DNA from 3 places in the uncultured Rossellomorea sp. genome. Region 2 is predicted to be linked to each of the others. Evidence: riboswitches for the same ligand, from Rfam matches in the RefSeq annotation. Region 2 holds a riboswitch; each other region holds the start of a gene.
The links. A riboswitch is a leader RNA that binds a small molecule or an ion and turns the genes downstream of it on or off. The one in region 2 is predicted to bind S-adenosylmethionine.

Region 1: linked by a shared signal. The riboswitch ahead of Q1B03_RS14820 (methionine ABC transporter ATP-binding protein) and the one ahead of Q1B03_RS21095 (sugar ABC transporter substrate-binding protein) in region 2 are both predicted to bind S-adenosylmethionine.
Region 3: linked by a shared signal. The riboswitch ahead of Q1B03_RS10685 (methionine biosynthesis PLP-dependent protein) and the one ahead of Q1B03_RS21095 (sugar ABC transporter substrate-binding protein) in region 2 are both predicted to bind S-adenosylmethionine.

The regions. Positions count from the first base shown of each region.
Region 1 covers NZ_CANKZT010000004.1:40,020-45,209, forward strand. The annotation lists gene celB (PTS cellobiose transporter subunit IIC) at 1-262, opposite strand, end outside; gene Q1B03_RS14805 (6-phospho-beta-glucosidase) at 286-1,593, opposite strand; gene Q1B03_RS14810 (GntR family transcriptional regulator) at 1,815-2,540, shown strand; gene chbG (chitin disaccharide deacetylase) at 2,561-3,256, shown strand; SAM riboswitch class I at 3,735-3,840, shown strand; gene Q1B03_RS14820 (methionine ABC transporter ATP-binding protein) at 3,912-4,925, shown strand; gene Q1B03_RS14825 (methionine ABC transporter permease) at 4,915-5,190, shown strand, end outside.
Region 2 covers NZ_CANKZT010000011.1:28,144-33,333, reverse strand. The annotation lists gene Q1B03_RS21110 (hypothetical protein) at 1-34, shown strand, start outside; gene rpoE (DNA-directed RNA polymerase subunit delta) at 187-765, shown strand; gene Q1B03_RS21100 (CTP synthase) at 1,227-2,831, shown strand; SAM riboswitch class I at 3,067-3,173, shown strand; gene Q1B03_RS21095 (sugar ABC transporter substrate-binding protein) at 3,620-4,705, shown strand; gene Q1B03_RS21090 (sugar ABC transporter ATP-binding protein) at 4,722-5,190, shown strand, end outside.
Region 3 covers NZ_CANKZT010000002.1:756,716-761,905, forward strand. The annotation lists gene Q1B03_RS10680 (tryptophan--tRNA ligase) at 1-872, shown strand, start outside; SAM riboswitch class I at 1,093-1,202, shown strand; gene Q1B03_RS10685 (methionine biosynthesis PLP-dependent protein) at 1,298-2,419, shown strand; gene metC (cystathionine beta-lyase) at 2,412-3,596, shown strand; gene Q1B03_RS10695 (bifunctional homocysteine S-methyltransferase/methylenetetrahydrofolate reductase) at 3,612-5,190, shown strand, end outside.

The DNA.
Region 1 (5,190 bases), on a different contig from region 2:
CGACGAGCAGTCCGAGGATGGCGAATGATCCATTCCACATATTCCCCCCGACGGATTTCCAGCTTTCGCCGAATACAGAGACCATAAAATTTTGAAAGGCATCAATCGGCAGATTATTTAATAAGACAGCCAAAGATCCCACGATGATCAGCGGCATGATCGAAACGAATCCATCACGGATGGCAACGAGATGTCGTTGGGACCCGATTCTTCCTGCAATAGGCATAAACTTGCTTTCCATAAACCCCATTACTTTACTCATTTCTCTTTCCCCCATTTACTAGATTAATTGAATTGCGGTAAAAACTCTTTGTGAGCTTCCAATAATTCATCGACTAGTTGTCTTGCTACCCCTTCGTTCTGTACTAGCGGATTCATCACCATGGCTCTGTAGGCGTCGGAGTACTCACCAGATCGTGCTGCTTGTATCACTAATTCTTCGAAAGCTTTCATCTGTTGGATGATTCCTTTAACAGATGGAGGCAGCGGGCCGGTGGCGATTGGCCGAGGTCCGTCCCTCGTAATGACGGCGTTTACTTCGATGACAGCGTCGTGTGGCAGGTCCGGGATGGTTCCGTTGTTCAGTGTGTTGACGGTTTGGATGTCTCCTGAGTTGTTGTAAATGCTCGCCATGAGGCTGCAGGCAGCATCACTGTAGTAGGCACCTCCTCGATTTTCCAGTTCTTTTGGTTTTTCATTTAACTCCTCTTTCATATATTGTATGAAAAGTTCTTTTTCAACTTTTCGAACAACCTCTGCCCGTGTACCGTTTTCTCTATAAGCTTGAAGGTCCTTTTCCAACACAGAGTCCCGTTGGAAGTAGTATTGATGATAAGGATTGGGAAGCATCCCGAGAGCTTGTAAAAATTCCTTCGACCATCCGAGTGAGACGATGTTGGCCGGTGAGTAATCCACTTCTTGATGGATCAGTTTTTGCAGAACCTGATCGGTGACATCCTGACCTTTGACCCAAACCTTTTTTCCAAACACAAAATGATTCATCCCTACAAACTCGATTTGTACTTCATTTGCAGAACAATTCATCATCTCGGCGACGCTGTTTTTCATGTTGAAAGGAATATTGCACACCCCGATGACTTTATGATGTGTACTGTATTTAAGCAGGGCTTCCGTAACAATGCCTGCCGGGTTGGTAAAGTTAATAAGCCATGCATGGGGACAAATCTGTTGGATGTCATGACAAATTTCCATTAGGACCGGAATGGTGCGCAAGGCCTTGAATATACCGCCTGCTCCATTGGTTTCCTGACCGATGACACCATGACTTAACGGTATCCGTTCATCTTTTTCCCTGGCTGAGAGGCCGCCCACCCTGATTTGTGTTGTCACAAAGTCAGCGCCAATTAAGGCATCCCTGCGGTTAAGGGTCCATTCCAATTCAATCGGCACACCTGCTTTTTGGATCATTCGACGAGCAAATTGCCCGATAATCTCAAGCTTCTCTTTCCCTGCTTCGATGTCTACAAGCGTTATGTCCGTGACAGGAAAAGATTTGTATCGGTGGATGAACCCCTCGATAATTTCTGGTGTATAGCTTGATCCGCCTCCGATTATGACCACCTTTAATGACATTCTGTCGAGCTCCCTTCATTTTGAAAGCGATTTCTATTTTCTATAATGTATCATACAAATTTTCACTCGTCTATATATTGTAATGACAAATATAAATTTTATGACTATTTTTTATTTAATTGTAATAACAAATTATTTTTATGATAAAATGATTAGGAATAGAGAATTGCACGTGGATGTGTTATAACAAATATAGGAAGAAAGTGGAAGGGAGAAACAGAATGAAAGAGACACAAGAAGCAAAGGCCCTGCATTCGCATGTAAAAGAAGAAATCATCCACATGATTAAAAATAAAGAATATGCGCCGAATACAAAACTGCCGACAGAGGCGGAGTTTTGCGAAAAGTTTAATGTCAGCCGTACGACGATCCGGACGGCGCTCCAGCAGCTGACACTTGAAGGTTACGTGTATCGCGAGCAAGGAAGAGGAACCTTTGTCGCAGAAGAGAAAGTCAGTCAAATCCTGTCCTCGACGATCGACAACTACACAGAGCAACTGCGATTACAAGGTAAGAAACCTAAGATCAAGGTACTGAGCATGAATGTCATCCCGGCAGAATCCACAGTGGAAAAAGCGTTGGAATTGAAGAATGGAGATCCCGTCAATCGGTTAGAGAGGATCCGATATTCAGACGGGCTGCCCCTGCAATATGAGGTGGCCTATCTGCCCTGGTACAAGACGCCAGGCCTTGATAAAGACGAATGTGAAAGATCTCTTTACAAGCTCCTGGAAACACAGTTTGAGATAAAAATTAAAAAAACCATCGAAACCATCGAGCTATTTTTAGCAGATGAGCGAGTGGCAGGGAAGCTTGAGGTACCAGAGGGGACACCTTGCTTTATGATCGAAACGACAGCTTATGTAGAGGATGGATCCGTGATCGAATTTTCCAAAGCGATCTTCAGAGGAGATAAAGCGAGCTTTCTTGTAGAAAGAACCTATTAGAAAAAAGGGGATGGGGGATTATGAGGAACGTGATCGTCAATGCAGATGACTTTGGTTTATGCCGGGGAGTGAACTATGGCATCGTTGATAGTCACCGGTTTGGAATTGTCAACTCAACAACGATGCTTGTCAATATGCCCGGGACTCTGCATGCGTTGGAATTGGCGAAGGTTTTTCCTGAATTAGAGGTTGGGATCCATTTAACACTGACATGCGGGAGACCGGTTTCGGCCGGGGTACCATCACTACAGGATGAAAGAGGCTTTTTCCGTTACACCAGCAGGATTTTTGAAGAAAAAGAAATCAATGTGGATGAGGTTGAAATGGAGTGGGAGGCTCAGGTGGATAAATTTCTATCATTCGGTCTGCCCCTTTCTCATATTGACAGTCATCATCATGTTCATAGCTTTCGACCACTGATCCCGGTGGTGAAGAGATTGTCAGAGCGCTTTGGGGTACCGGTCCGGAATGTTTTTGGTGATAAGGGTGGCGAAATGGATGTGTTAACCGATCGGTTCTCGATGGACTTTTATGGGGACGGAGTGTCGGTTGAAGGATTGAAGAGGATTTTGGACAGCAGGGATGGAGGTGAGACGCTTGAGATTATGTGTCATCCGGCTTATGTTGATTCCTATTTGAAGATGAATTCTTCTTATTGTGAGCAGCGGTTGAGGGAGTTGGATGTGTTGACAGTGATTAAGGAGTGGACGTTTTAGTTTTCGTTTGGTTGTTTGAGAGATTAGAATATTTGTAGTGAGTTGTTATGACAAATGATCGGGGTGCTGCTATTGAAGGTAGTGCCTTTTTGTATTGGTAATGGAGGTTAGTCCCAATTGGAGGTGGAAAGGAATGTTTTTGGATAATATGTATGGTTTTTGAGTCTTTGAGATGGTGTAAAGGCAGGATATTAACTGAAATCGATGTGAGATACATGGATTGATAGGGTGCGAGGAGTTTTATTATCGACATTCCCCCTTTTATTATCAACTTTAGGAATATATTATTAACTGTAAAAAAGTGGATATATTCCACCCCAAGATCAAACCCTAGTCCAACAACACAAAAAAACCTTCCCTAGTACAACAATAAAGATAACGCTTACATAAAAACAACTGTAAAATTCCCTATTGACTTCCATTCCCATACCCAGTATTATCCTCTATAAGATTAAAAAATTAGAAAATTACATACTTTCAATTATCCAGAGTGACCGAGGGATCAGGCCCTACGACGTCCGGCAACCTCCAGTATTGGAACGGTGCCAATTCCTGCAGAATGATTTCATTCTGAGAGATAAGTCGAGATAAACAGGCGATGCTTCTTTCAGTTGAAAGAGGCATTTTTTATTGGATGAAAAAAGGGGTGTGCACATTGATCGAGATTCGAAATCTAGTTAAAACCTACAGTACAAAAAAGCAAACGGTGGTCGGTGTCGATAACGTTTCCGTAAAAATCGAAAAGGGTGAGATTTTTGGAATCGTCGGATACAGTGGAGCGGGGAAGAGTTCACTCATTCGCTGCCTGAATTTATTAGAAACCCCTACATCAGGAGAAATCATCATTGACGGACAGGATTTCACGAAACTCACGTCCAAACAATTAAGACTCGCCCGTCAAAAAACGAGCATGATCTTTCAACATTTTCACTTGATCAAATCCAAAACGGTGTTTGACAATCTGGCTTTTGCCTTGAAAGCGGCTAGTGTACCTAAAGCGAAAATCAAGCCCAGAGTCGTCGAGCTCCTTGAGATGGTCGGTCTATCGGACAAAGCAGATGCGTACCCGGCCCAGCTCAGCGGAGGACAAAAGCAAAGAGTCGGGATTGCGAGAGCCCTTGCGAATAACCCATCGGTTTTACTTTGCGACGAAGCGACCTCGGCACTCGATCCGAATACAACGAAATCAATCTTGAAACTATTGAAAAAGATTAATAAAGAACTAGGTTTGACCATCGTCCTCATCACACACGAGATGGAAGTGGTGAAAGAGATATGCGACCGGATGGCCGTGATGCAGGACGGGAAAATCGTGGAGGAAGGGCCGGTTTATGACCTGTTTGCAGAACCTAAGCAGCCTTTAACGAAGCAATTCATTGAAACAATCCTTCAATTTGAACTCCCGCCGCACCTCGTGGAATCAAGGAAAGGAAAACTGATCAAAATCCAATTCAAAGGATCGATCGCAGAGGAAAGCGTCGTATCGGAAGTGTTCCAGAAATACAAGGTGCGAGGCAATATCCTGCACGGCAAGATCGAATATATTCAGGAAGTGCCACTGGGGATTTTCATCATGGAGCTGATTGGTTCCCATGAAGAAATCGAAGCAGCGATCCGATTCATCACGCTGAAGACGCAGAGCTTGGAGGTGCTTGAGAATGCTGCCTGATTCATTGACTGCGATTTTGCCAGAATTGAATAAAGCCTTTTTTGAAACGGTCTATATGGTGGGGATTTCACTTGGAGTCGCGATTTTAGTGGGATTACCGCTTGGGATTCTTCTTTTTGTAACAGACAAAGGCTTGTTTTTACAAAATAGTTTGATTAAAAAGGTCGTTGGATTTGTCGTCAATATGGTGCGGTCGGTTCCGTTCATTATTCTATTAGTAGCACTCTTACCATTAACCAAACTATTGACCGGAACCACGATCGGA
Region 2 (5,190 bases):
AGAAGAGGAGTGGGAAAGTGGGAGGCCATCCTGACCCCAGGTTGTGAAAAAAATGCGAGAAAAACTAGATAGCTATAGCATAAAGTCTTTTATATTGTTTATAATGATTAATATGGTTAGAATTGATAATGGAGAATTTTTGCCCTTTTTTACTCTACTTAGTAGAGTGTGAAATAGAGAAAGGAAGTGCGTAAATTGAGTCTTAAGCAGTTATCCAAAGAAGAATTACGTCAAACATCATTTATTGAGTTGGCACATGAAATTTTAGTAGAGAAAAAGCAAGCAATGGCATTCGAAGAAGTAGTCAAAGAAATTAAAGGTTTGCTTGAAATCTCTGATAAAGAGGTTCGCAGCCGTTTACTTCAATTCTATACGGACCTGAATATCGATGGACGCTTTATTGCCATGGGTGATAATCGTTGGGGATTAAGAGAATGGTATCCGGTTGATCAAATCGAGGAAGAAACCGTTCCAACAATGAAATCCAGCAAAAAGAAAAAAGCGAAGAAAAAAGACGATGAAGATCTGGATCTGGATGATTTCGATGATCTGGACGATGAAGATCTTGATTACGATGACCTTGATGACACGGACGATGACGACGATCTGACGGATGACGACGACGATGTGGATGCCGTTGACGATGAAGACGAAGATCTGGACATCGATGAAGACGATGATGAACTCGAAATCGATGAATTTGATGAAGTAGATGATGATGAAGACGAAGAAGAAGAGTTAGAAGAAGATGAGGAAGAGAAGTAATCTCTTCGACTGGAATGGCTGCTCCCCAAAAGGTATTTTGCCTTCGGGGAGCTTTTTAATATGCTCAAAATGATTGAAAATTCTATTCTTATTCAGTGCTTGACTTCTTCCTCACAGGAAGGTAGTATTTTATTTGGGCTCCCTAAAAAGGGACGAATAACGTATATCACGCTCCCCTTACATGTTTGTAAGCGGGGCGTTTTTTATTTTTGTAAGAAGAAAGCTTTGACATAATAGGGTTTTACCTAAACCTTATGTGTGGAGGATCTATCTTTTCAAAACCCCTTACATTTTTATGTATATTGATAATAAGAGGCTGTCTTTTAGCGGTTTATGCAGATGAATTTATTTTATGAGAATGGACTTGTCCTTCTTTGAACAAGATAAATTCATGACATGAATACATAGGAGACACCCTCTACTTTTTTTGAACCAAACTTACTTTGAAGGGGGACATATACATGACTAAGTATATTTTCGTAACAGGCGGCGTAGTGTCGTCACTAGGGAAAGGGATCACAGCAGCGTCCCTTGGTAGACTATTGAAAAACCGTGGAGTGAGCGTCACGATCCAGAAGTTTGATCCATACATCAACGTGGATCCAGGAACGATGAGTCCATATCAGCACGGTGAAGTATTCGTAACCGATGATGGTGCAGAAACGGATCTTGACTTAGGTCACTACGAGCGTTTCGTTGATATTAACTTAACGAAATACAGCTCTGTGACAACGGGTAAAATCTATTCAACTGTACTGAAGAAAGAGCGTCGCGGTGATTATCTTGGTGGAACGGTACAAGTTATCCCACACATCACGAATGAAATCAAAGAGCGCGTATACCGTGCCGGACGCGAAACCAATTCAGATGTCGTGATCACGGAAATCGGCGGAACAGTAGGGGATATCGAATCTCTGCCATTCCTTGAAGCCATTCGCCAGATCAAGAGCGATGTAGGCCGTGACAATGTGATGTATATCCACTGTACACTTGTACCTTACATCAAAGCAGCTGGTGAAATGAAAACAAAACCGACTCAGCATAGCGTAAAAGAGCTTCGCAGTCTTGGTATACAGCCAAATGTCATCGTCGTGCGTACAGAAATGCCAATGACTCAAGACATGAAAGACAAAATCGCGTTATTCTGTGATATTGATAAAAATGCTGTAATCGAAGCAATGGACGCAGATACACTATACTCTGTACCACTTGCACTACAGGATCAAAAGCTTGATGAAATCACATGTCAGCACTTGAAGCTTAATTGCCACGAAGCAGACATGACCGAGTGGAATGAACTCGTTGATAGAGTGAAAAACCTGTCCCGTAAAACAAGAATCGCCCTGGTAGGGAAGTATGTTGAACTGCAGGATGCGTATATCTCAGTAGTGGAAGCCCTTCGTCACGCAGGCTACCATTTCGATAGCGACATCGAAGTAAGATGGTTGAACTCTGAGCTGATCGACAACGCAAATGTAGCAGAAAAACTGGCAGATGTAGATGGAATCCTTGTACCAGGTGGCTTCGGTGACCGTGGAGTAGAAGGGAAAATCGCTGCGACTCAATATGCCCGTGAAAACAAGGTACCTTTCCTCGGAATCTGCCTTGGTATGCAGCTGGCATCTGTAGAATACGCACGTAATGTTCTTGGATTGGAAGGAGCTCACTCTGCTGAGTTAAATCCTGAAACGCCATACCCTGTCATCGACCTTTTACCAGAACAAAAGGACATCGAAGATCTTGGTGGGACACTGCGTCTTGGACTATACCCATGTAAGCTGACAAAAGGTTCAAAAGCCTATGCGGCCTACGACGGAGAAGTGGTTTATGAGCGTCACCGCCACCGCTTCGAATTCAACAATCACTACCGTGAGCAAATGGAAAAAGCCGGCTTCATCTTCTCAGGCACAAGCCCTGATGGCCGTCTTGTGGAAATCATCGAGCTAAGCGATCACCCATGGTTCGTCGCATCTCAATTCCATCCTGAATTCACTTCACGCCCGACACGCCCGCAGCCTCTATTCAGAGACTTCGTGGAAGCGTCACTTGCGTATGGTGAGAAATAAGATTTGATTATGTAACTGCTCTCCCAGGTTTGGGAGGGCGGTTTTTTTTAGGGTGGGGGTGGCCGATTTTTAAGGGGAATCGGAATTTATCGACCATTCTACAAATAACGACAATTTTCACGAACTCCTCTTTTATCTCATCTATAAAATTTTCCAAAAAAGAATATTGACAATATTCCCGCATATCGTTAACATATCGTTTATAGCGCATGCGAACTATACCAAATTTCATAATCTCTTATAAAGAGTTGGCAGAGGGACTGGCCCGATGACGCCCGGCAACCTACCGTTTAGACGGAAAGGTGCTAAGACCTGCAGGAAGAATTTCCTGAGTGATAAGAGTACGTTTATTTATACATAAACCTCTTTTCTCTTGGGAAAAGGGGTTTTTTTATTTGCAAAGAATGTTTTGTGAACTTTGTTGCTTTTAAAGGGAAAGTGCTGATTGATTTCCGCTCCAGGTGTACGGAGGTCGATAATAGCTTTAAAGTAGGGATACTTTCCTTTAGATTGCTCTGTCAATACTGAGCTCTGTCACGGAAATCTCTTATAGATGGTGAGGGGAACTGCGTAGACTCCTGCGGAAAAACGGGCGTGCCGAGACCCCGGAAGCGAAGATGAGGAGGCTCGGCCGTACGCTAGCTGCAAGCGGAGCGGTTCCCCTCACCATCCAGCACATACTGGTTGACAGAGCCTTTGCAGATCCCGGTTTTAAAACAACAAATATCTTTTATGAAAAGAATATTTTAAAAAATTGAGGCATATCACCTCGGGAGGAGAAAAGAAAGATGAAAAAAACGGCATCATTATTCGTATTACTTGCACTTATTTTCAGTTTAGTCGCTTGTCAGCCAAAGGTATCCCAGGAGGCGGACGCAGACAGTGGAGAGAAGAAGGAAGCAACATCTGATCATCCATTGGCCAATAAAAAGATCGCCCTTATTATGCAAATCAATTTAGGGACATTTTCCGCTCAATACATAGAAGGTGTCAAAGAGCAGGTAGAGAAGTTTGGGGGCAAGGTTCAAGTATTTACGTCTGAAGGGGACCTGGCAAAAATGTCTTCTAACCTGGATGCGGCCATCAATCAAAAGTTTGATGGGATCCTCATCGATCATGGAACGAAAGAAGCACTGCAATCAGGGGTGGAAAAAGCGAAGGAACAAAACATTCCGGTTGTCGTATTCGATGCGGATGTTGCCTCAGAAGAGGTGACGGTCCTCGAACAGGGTGATCAGCAAATGGCTGAACAAACCTTGACGAAGCTTTCAGATGAGATTGGCGGTAAGGGTGAGATCGTGAAAATTTGGGTTGCAGGCTTTGCCCCGATGGAAAGACGCCAAGTAGCCTATCAGGAGTTTTTAGAAAAAAATCCTGATATTAAAGAGGTGGCGGCATTTGGAGCGGCTACTCAGAATACAGCACTGGATACACAGGCTCAAATGGAGGCCATATTGAAACAGTATCCGAACAAAGGTGACATCGATGCTGTTTGGGCTGCTTGGGATGAATTTGCAAAAGGCGCCGTTCGGGCAATCGAAGCGGCAGGGAGAGATGAAATCAAAGTATATGGAATCGACATGAGTGATGAAGACCTGCAAATCATTCAAAAAGATGGAAGCCCGTGGGTGGCATCGGCAGCCGTTGATCCGAAAGATATCGGACGCGTGCAGGTCCGGTTTTTATATCAAAAGCTAAATGGCGAGGAAACGCCTGAGAAAGTAAAGCTTGAGCCGGTATTTATTGAAAAAGAAGCATTGCCTGAAGAAACGATTACCACAGATCAATTACACGAGCATGTAGATGGCTGGGGAGCAAGTGAGCAAGGCTATACAGATGAATTAAAAACGCTTGAAGGATCGTTCAAAGAGTAGAAAGGAGTTAAAAGAGATGACGTCTCCACTGTTAGAAATGATCAATATCAATAAAACCTTCTCAGGAGTGAAAGCCCTAAAGAATGCAAGCTTCGATGTGAAAGAGGGGGAGGTCCATGCCCTCTTGGGGGCGAATGGTGCAGGGAAAAGTACGCTGATGAAGATTTTATCAGGAGCCTATGTGCAGGACAGCGGAGACATCATCCTTCACTCTGAAAAAAGAGACTATCAATCTCCGAAAGAAGCGAAGGAGCATGGCATCCATTGCGTGTACCAGGAAGTGGACACGGCCATTGTCCCTGGACTTTCTGTAGCGGAAAATATCGTCCTTGATCAGTTCTCACAAAAAGGTTCCTTCTTTATTACTAAAAAGTCATTAAAGAAAGAAGCGTCGGAGGCGCTTAGACGCATCGGGGCAGAAACCATTCCCCTCGGTCAGCCTGCGTCACACTTAAGTCTCGCTGAAAAGCAGCTGGTGCTCATTG
Region 3 (5,190 bases), on a different contig from region 2:
CGGATTATCATGGGTTAACGAAGATACATGATCAGCATGAAATGAAAGAACTATCTTATGGAGTGGCGGCAGCTTGGTTAGCATTAGGGTTGGATCCTGATCGAGCGATTTTTTACCGTCAATCTGATGTACCTGAGATTTTTGAATTAAGCTGGATCCTCGCTTGCTTTGCACCGAAAGGATTAATGAACCGGGCCCATGCATATAAATCAGTAGTTGAAGATAATCAAAAAAGGGGCAGAGAAGTAGATGCAGGGGTCAACATGGGCTTATTCACCTACCCGATATTGATGGCGGCGGATATCCTTCTATTCCAAACGGAACTGGTTCCTGTCGGTAAAGATCAAATTCAGCATGTCGAAATTGCAAGGGACATTGCAGAAAACTTTAATAAGCAATATGGCGAAACATTTGTTCTTCCCGATTATGTGATACAGGAAGAAACATCTGTTCTACCGGGACTTGATGGACGAAAAATGAGTAAAAGCTATAACAATACCATCCCATTATTTGAAGAATCAAAAAAGCTTCAAAAACTAATCAATAAAATCAAAACAGATTCTTCACCCCCTGAGGAGCCTAAGGATCCTGAATCGTCCGTCATATTTTCGCTTTATAAGGAATTTGCAACATCCGATCAAGTTGAAGAAATGAGAAGGAGATTTCAAGGCGGAATAGGGTGGGGAGAAGCGAAAAAAGAGCTATTCCAAGTCATGAATTCATTTATCGAGGAACCTCGATCCAAATATGAAGAACTAATAGCCAACCCCAAGAGGCTGGATGCCATTTTAAAAGAAGGAGCCGATAAAGCAAGAGAAAAGACGATTCCATTTATGAAAGAAATTAAAAGGAAAATGGGTATCTTTCATTAAATAAAATGAATCGCTCTATTTTTTTGAATTCAGCCATTCATCTGGAGTTGATTGGAGGGAATGTGCGGACCTCTGCAAGAATATAGAAGCAGACGAAAAACGGCTCAAAAAGTTGCGTCACTATGTATGCTTCATTTTCGGATAATTCATAATTCTCATTGACATTTGTTCTTCTTTGTTATAAGTTATGGGAAAGTTATTTTTCACAAAATCATATAGTTTCTTATCAAGAGAGGTAGAGGGACTGGCCCGAAGACACCTCAGCAACCAGCCACAGTTTTAGGTATGGTGCTAATTCCAGCAAGTTGATGTCAACTTGGACGATAAGAGGGAGAACGAACGTACAAAACCTTCTTATTTTCATTAAGAAGGTTTTTTTGTTTTTTCCCTTTTCGTTTACAGGGAAAGAAAAGGAGAGAAGAATATTGAAAAAACATATTGATACTTTGCTTGTCCAGGCGGGAAACCGGAAAGATCCTGCAACGGGTGCTGTGAGCCTACCCATTCATTTATCGACTGCTTATGAACATAAGGGGATTGGGCAATCGACAGGCTATGATTACACAAGAACAGGAAATCCAACCCGCGCAACCTTAGAAGACACCCTCACTCAATTGGAAGAAGGGCACAGAGGGTTTGCCTTCAGCTCGGGGATGGCAGCGATTCAGGCAATCCTTAGCTTATTTTCCAGCGGGGATGAATTGATTGTTTCGAAAGACCTATACGGCGGGAGCTACCGTTTATTCGTACAGTATGAAGCACAATATAGTATCAAATTTCATTTCGTCGATACAAGTGATGCCGGCTCCATAGAAGAACAAATTTCTAAGAGAACAAAGGCCATCTTTCTTGAAACGCCAACCAATCCATTAATGAATGAAGCAAGCATTTCTGAGGTTGCTGGAATCGCAAAGTGTAACGGGTTGCTTTTAATTGTCGATAATACCTTCTACACACCTGTTCTTCAAAAGCCACTCACTGAAGGAGCAGACATAGTTATTCACAGCGCCACGAAATACTTAGGGGGCCATAATGACGTGCTGGCAGGTGTTGTGGTTGTAAACACAGAGGAGCTGGCGGAAAAAATCTGCACCATTCAAAATTCCATCGGCGCGGTTCTCTCACCATTTGATTGTTGGCTTTTATTAAGAGGGATGAAAACCCTTAGTCTCCGAATGGCTCAACATGAAAAAAACGCAAGAAAACTAGCAAAATATCTTGAAGGGCACGAATGTGTAACGGACGTTTTATATCCGGGAAAAGGCGGCATGCTTTCCTTTCGAATCGCAAAGGAAGAATGGGTGGATCCCTTTCTCAAACACTTAAAAGTTATTACGTTTGCTGAAAGTTTAGGAGGGGTTGAAAGCTTTATCACCTACCCCGCAACCCAAACACATGCAGACATTCCCGAAGAAGAAAGAAATAGGTTGGGTATCTGCAACAGGCTCCTGCGGTTCTCTGTAGGAATTGAATTTATTGATGACCTGATTGAAGACCTGGAGAATGTATTTCAACAATTGGAAAAAGAGGTGCTTACGTATGAGTAAAAAACCATTTTCACTTCAGACGTCACTCATTCATTCTCACGGATTTGATAAAGAAACAGGAGCGGTCTCTACACCGTTACATCATGCTACAACCTTTCACCAACAGGATTTTGATCAATATGGAACATATGACTACAGCCGTTCGGGAAATCCGACGAGGGAAACTGTTGAAGAAACGATAGCTGAATTGGAAGGTGGAGTAAGAGGCTTTGCCTTTTCATCAGGGATGGCGGCAATCTCCACAAGCTTTTTATTATTATCGAGTGGCGACCACGTTCTAGTATCAGAAGAAGTGTACGGTGGGACATACAGAATGATTACAGAGGTCCTCACTAAATTTGGGATTGAATATTCATTTGTGAACATGAAGGATCTTCATGAAGTGGCTTGTTCAATTAAACACAATACGAAAGTGATTTATATGGAGACACCTTCCAATCCGCTTCTGAACATCACCGATATTGAAGGAGTCGTGAAGCTTGCCAAGGCGAATGGATGTTTAACGTTTCTGGATAATACCTTCATGACTCCCCTGCTGCAAAGACCGATCAGCTTAGGTGTTGATGTTGTTCTTCACAGTGCCACTAAGTTTCTTGCCGGACATAGTGACGTCTTGGCGGGGCTCGCGGTAACGGGAAATGAAGAGATTGCCAGGAAGCTTGCTTTCTTGCAGAATTCTTTCGGTGCGGTCCTCGGTGTCCAGGATTGCTGGCTGCTCTTAAGAGGGCTGAAAACACTGCATGTACGATTGAAGGAATCATCAGAATCGGCTTATAAGATTGCGAGCTTCTTAGAAAAGAGAAAGGAAGTAGAAGAAGTGTATTATCCAGGCTTGAGCTATCATCCCGGTCGTGAAATTCAAGTCCGACAAGCAGAGGGTCCTGGAGCGGTTCTTTCCTTCCGGTTAAAGGGTGCAGAGGAAGTGAAGCAACTCATACAAAATGTAAACATTCCCGTATTCGCCGTAAGTTTAGGAGCTGTTGAATCAATTCTATCCTATCCATCAAGGATGTCACATGCTTCTATGCCGAAAGCTGAACGGGAAAGGAGAGGGATTACTGATGGTTTATTACGATTATCAGTAGGACTTGAAAACGTGGATGAATTGATTAACGATCTTCAAAAAGGTTTAGATAGTATACAAAAGACCAACCGAAACAACGTTATAAATTTATAAAAAGGAGGGAATGTCATGAAGCCGTTGCTAGAAGCACTGAAAGAGAGAATCTTGATTGCAGATGGGGCCATTGGAACGTTGTTGTATTCATATGGAGTGGACAGATGCTTTGAAGAATTGAATCTTTCCCACCCAAATGAAGTGTTGAAAGTCCATAAGGAGTATATTGATGCAGGAGCAGATATCATTCAGACCAATACGTATGGAGCCAATTATCAAAAGCTTTCCAGATACGGAATGGAGGATTCGGTTAAGGAAATAAATACAGCTGCAGTGCGTCTAGCAAGAAAAGCCGCTGGTGTTAACACCTATATTCTGGGGACCATCGGGGGAATCAGGGGCATTAAACAAAATGTGTCGCTGGAAGAAATCAAAAGAAGCTTTCGGGAACAGCTTTACTGTTTATTATTAGAAGGTGTAGATGGCATCCTGCTTGAGACCTATTATGATTTCGAGGAATTAACCACGGTTTTAAACATTGTCAAACGTGAAACGGACATTCCTGTCATTGCTCAAGTTTCTCTACATGAAACAGGAGTTCTTCAAAATGGAATGGAGATAAAAGACGCACTTCAGCAATTAGAATTATTAGGGGCCGATGTTGTCGGTATCAATTGCCGCATGGGGCCATTTCATATGGTGAACTCATTAGAGGAAGTTCCATTACCTAAAAGGGCATTTCTTTCCGTCTATCCAAACGCCAGTCTGCCAAACTATGAAGAAGGTCGATTCTATTACTCTGCTGAGCCTGATTACTTTGGGGATATAAGCAATGAGTTGCGACTGCAAGGTGCAAGAATCATTGGAGGCTGCTGTGGAACCACACCTGATCACATTCGTTCTGTAGCAAGCAGATTAAAAAGCCGTGAGCCTGTTAAAGAGAAAGTGGTGAAAGCAAAAAAGGTTGTTCAGTTATCATCACCTTCAATCAGGGGAAACTTGCTGCATGAGCATGTAAGAGAAAAGAAAACACTCATTGTTGAACTCGATCCACCTAAACATCTCGACACGAAGCTGTTCTTCCAAGGGGCTGAGGCATTAAAGAAAGCTGGAATTGACGCACTCACGCTTGCTGATAATCCGTTAGCATCTCCTCGTATTAGTAATGACGCCATTGGGAGTCTGGTCAGGTCCAAATTTGATCTTACACCTTTAGTTCACATCACTTGCAGGGACCGTAACCTGATAGGACTTCAATCCCATCTTATGGGATTGCACACGTTGGGCATTCACAATATTTTAGCGATTACGGGTGACCCGGCGAAGATTGGTGACTTTCCTGGGGCAGCATCCGTTTATGATTTATCTTCCCTTGAACTTATTGAACTCATCAAACAAAACAATGAGGGGATATCCTTTTCCGGTAAGTCACTCCGGGAACGTACTCAATTTTCAGTAGGAGCGGCCTTTAATCCAAATTTCCGTCATTTAGACGCTTCTGTAAAAAGGCTTGAAAAGAAAAAGAAAGCCGGAGCTGACTATTTCATTTCTCAACCGATCTTTGGGAAAGAACAGCTGATTCAAGTACATGAAGCTACGAAGCATTTAGATGTTCCGATCTTTATCGGAATCATGCCATTAATCAGTTCGAGAA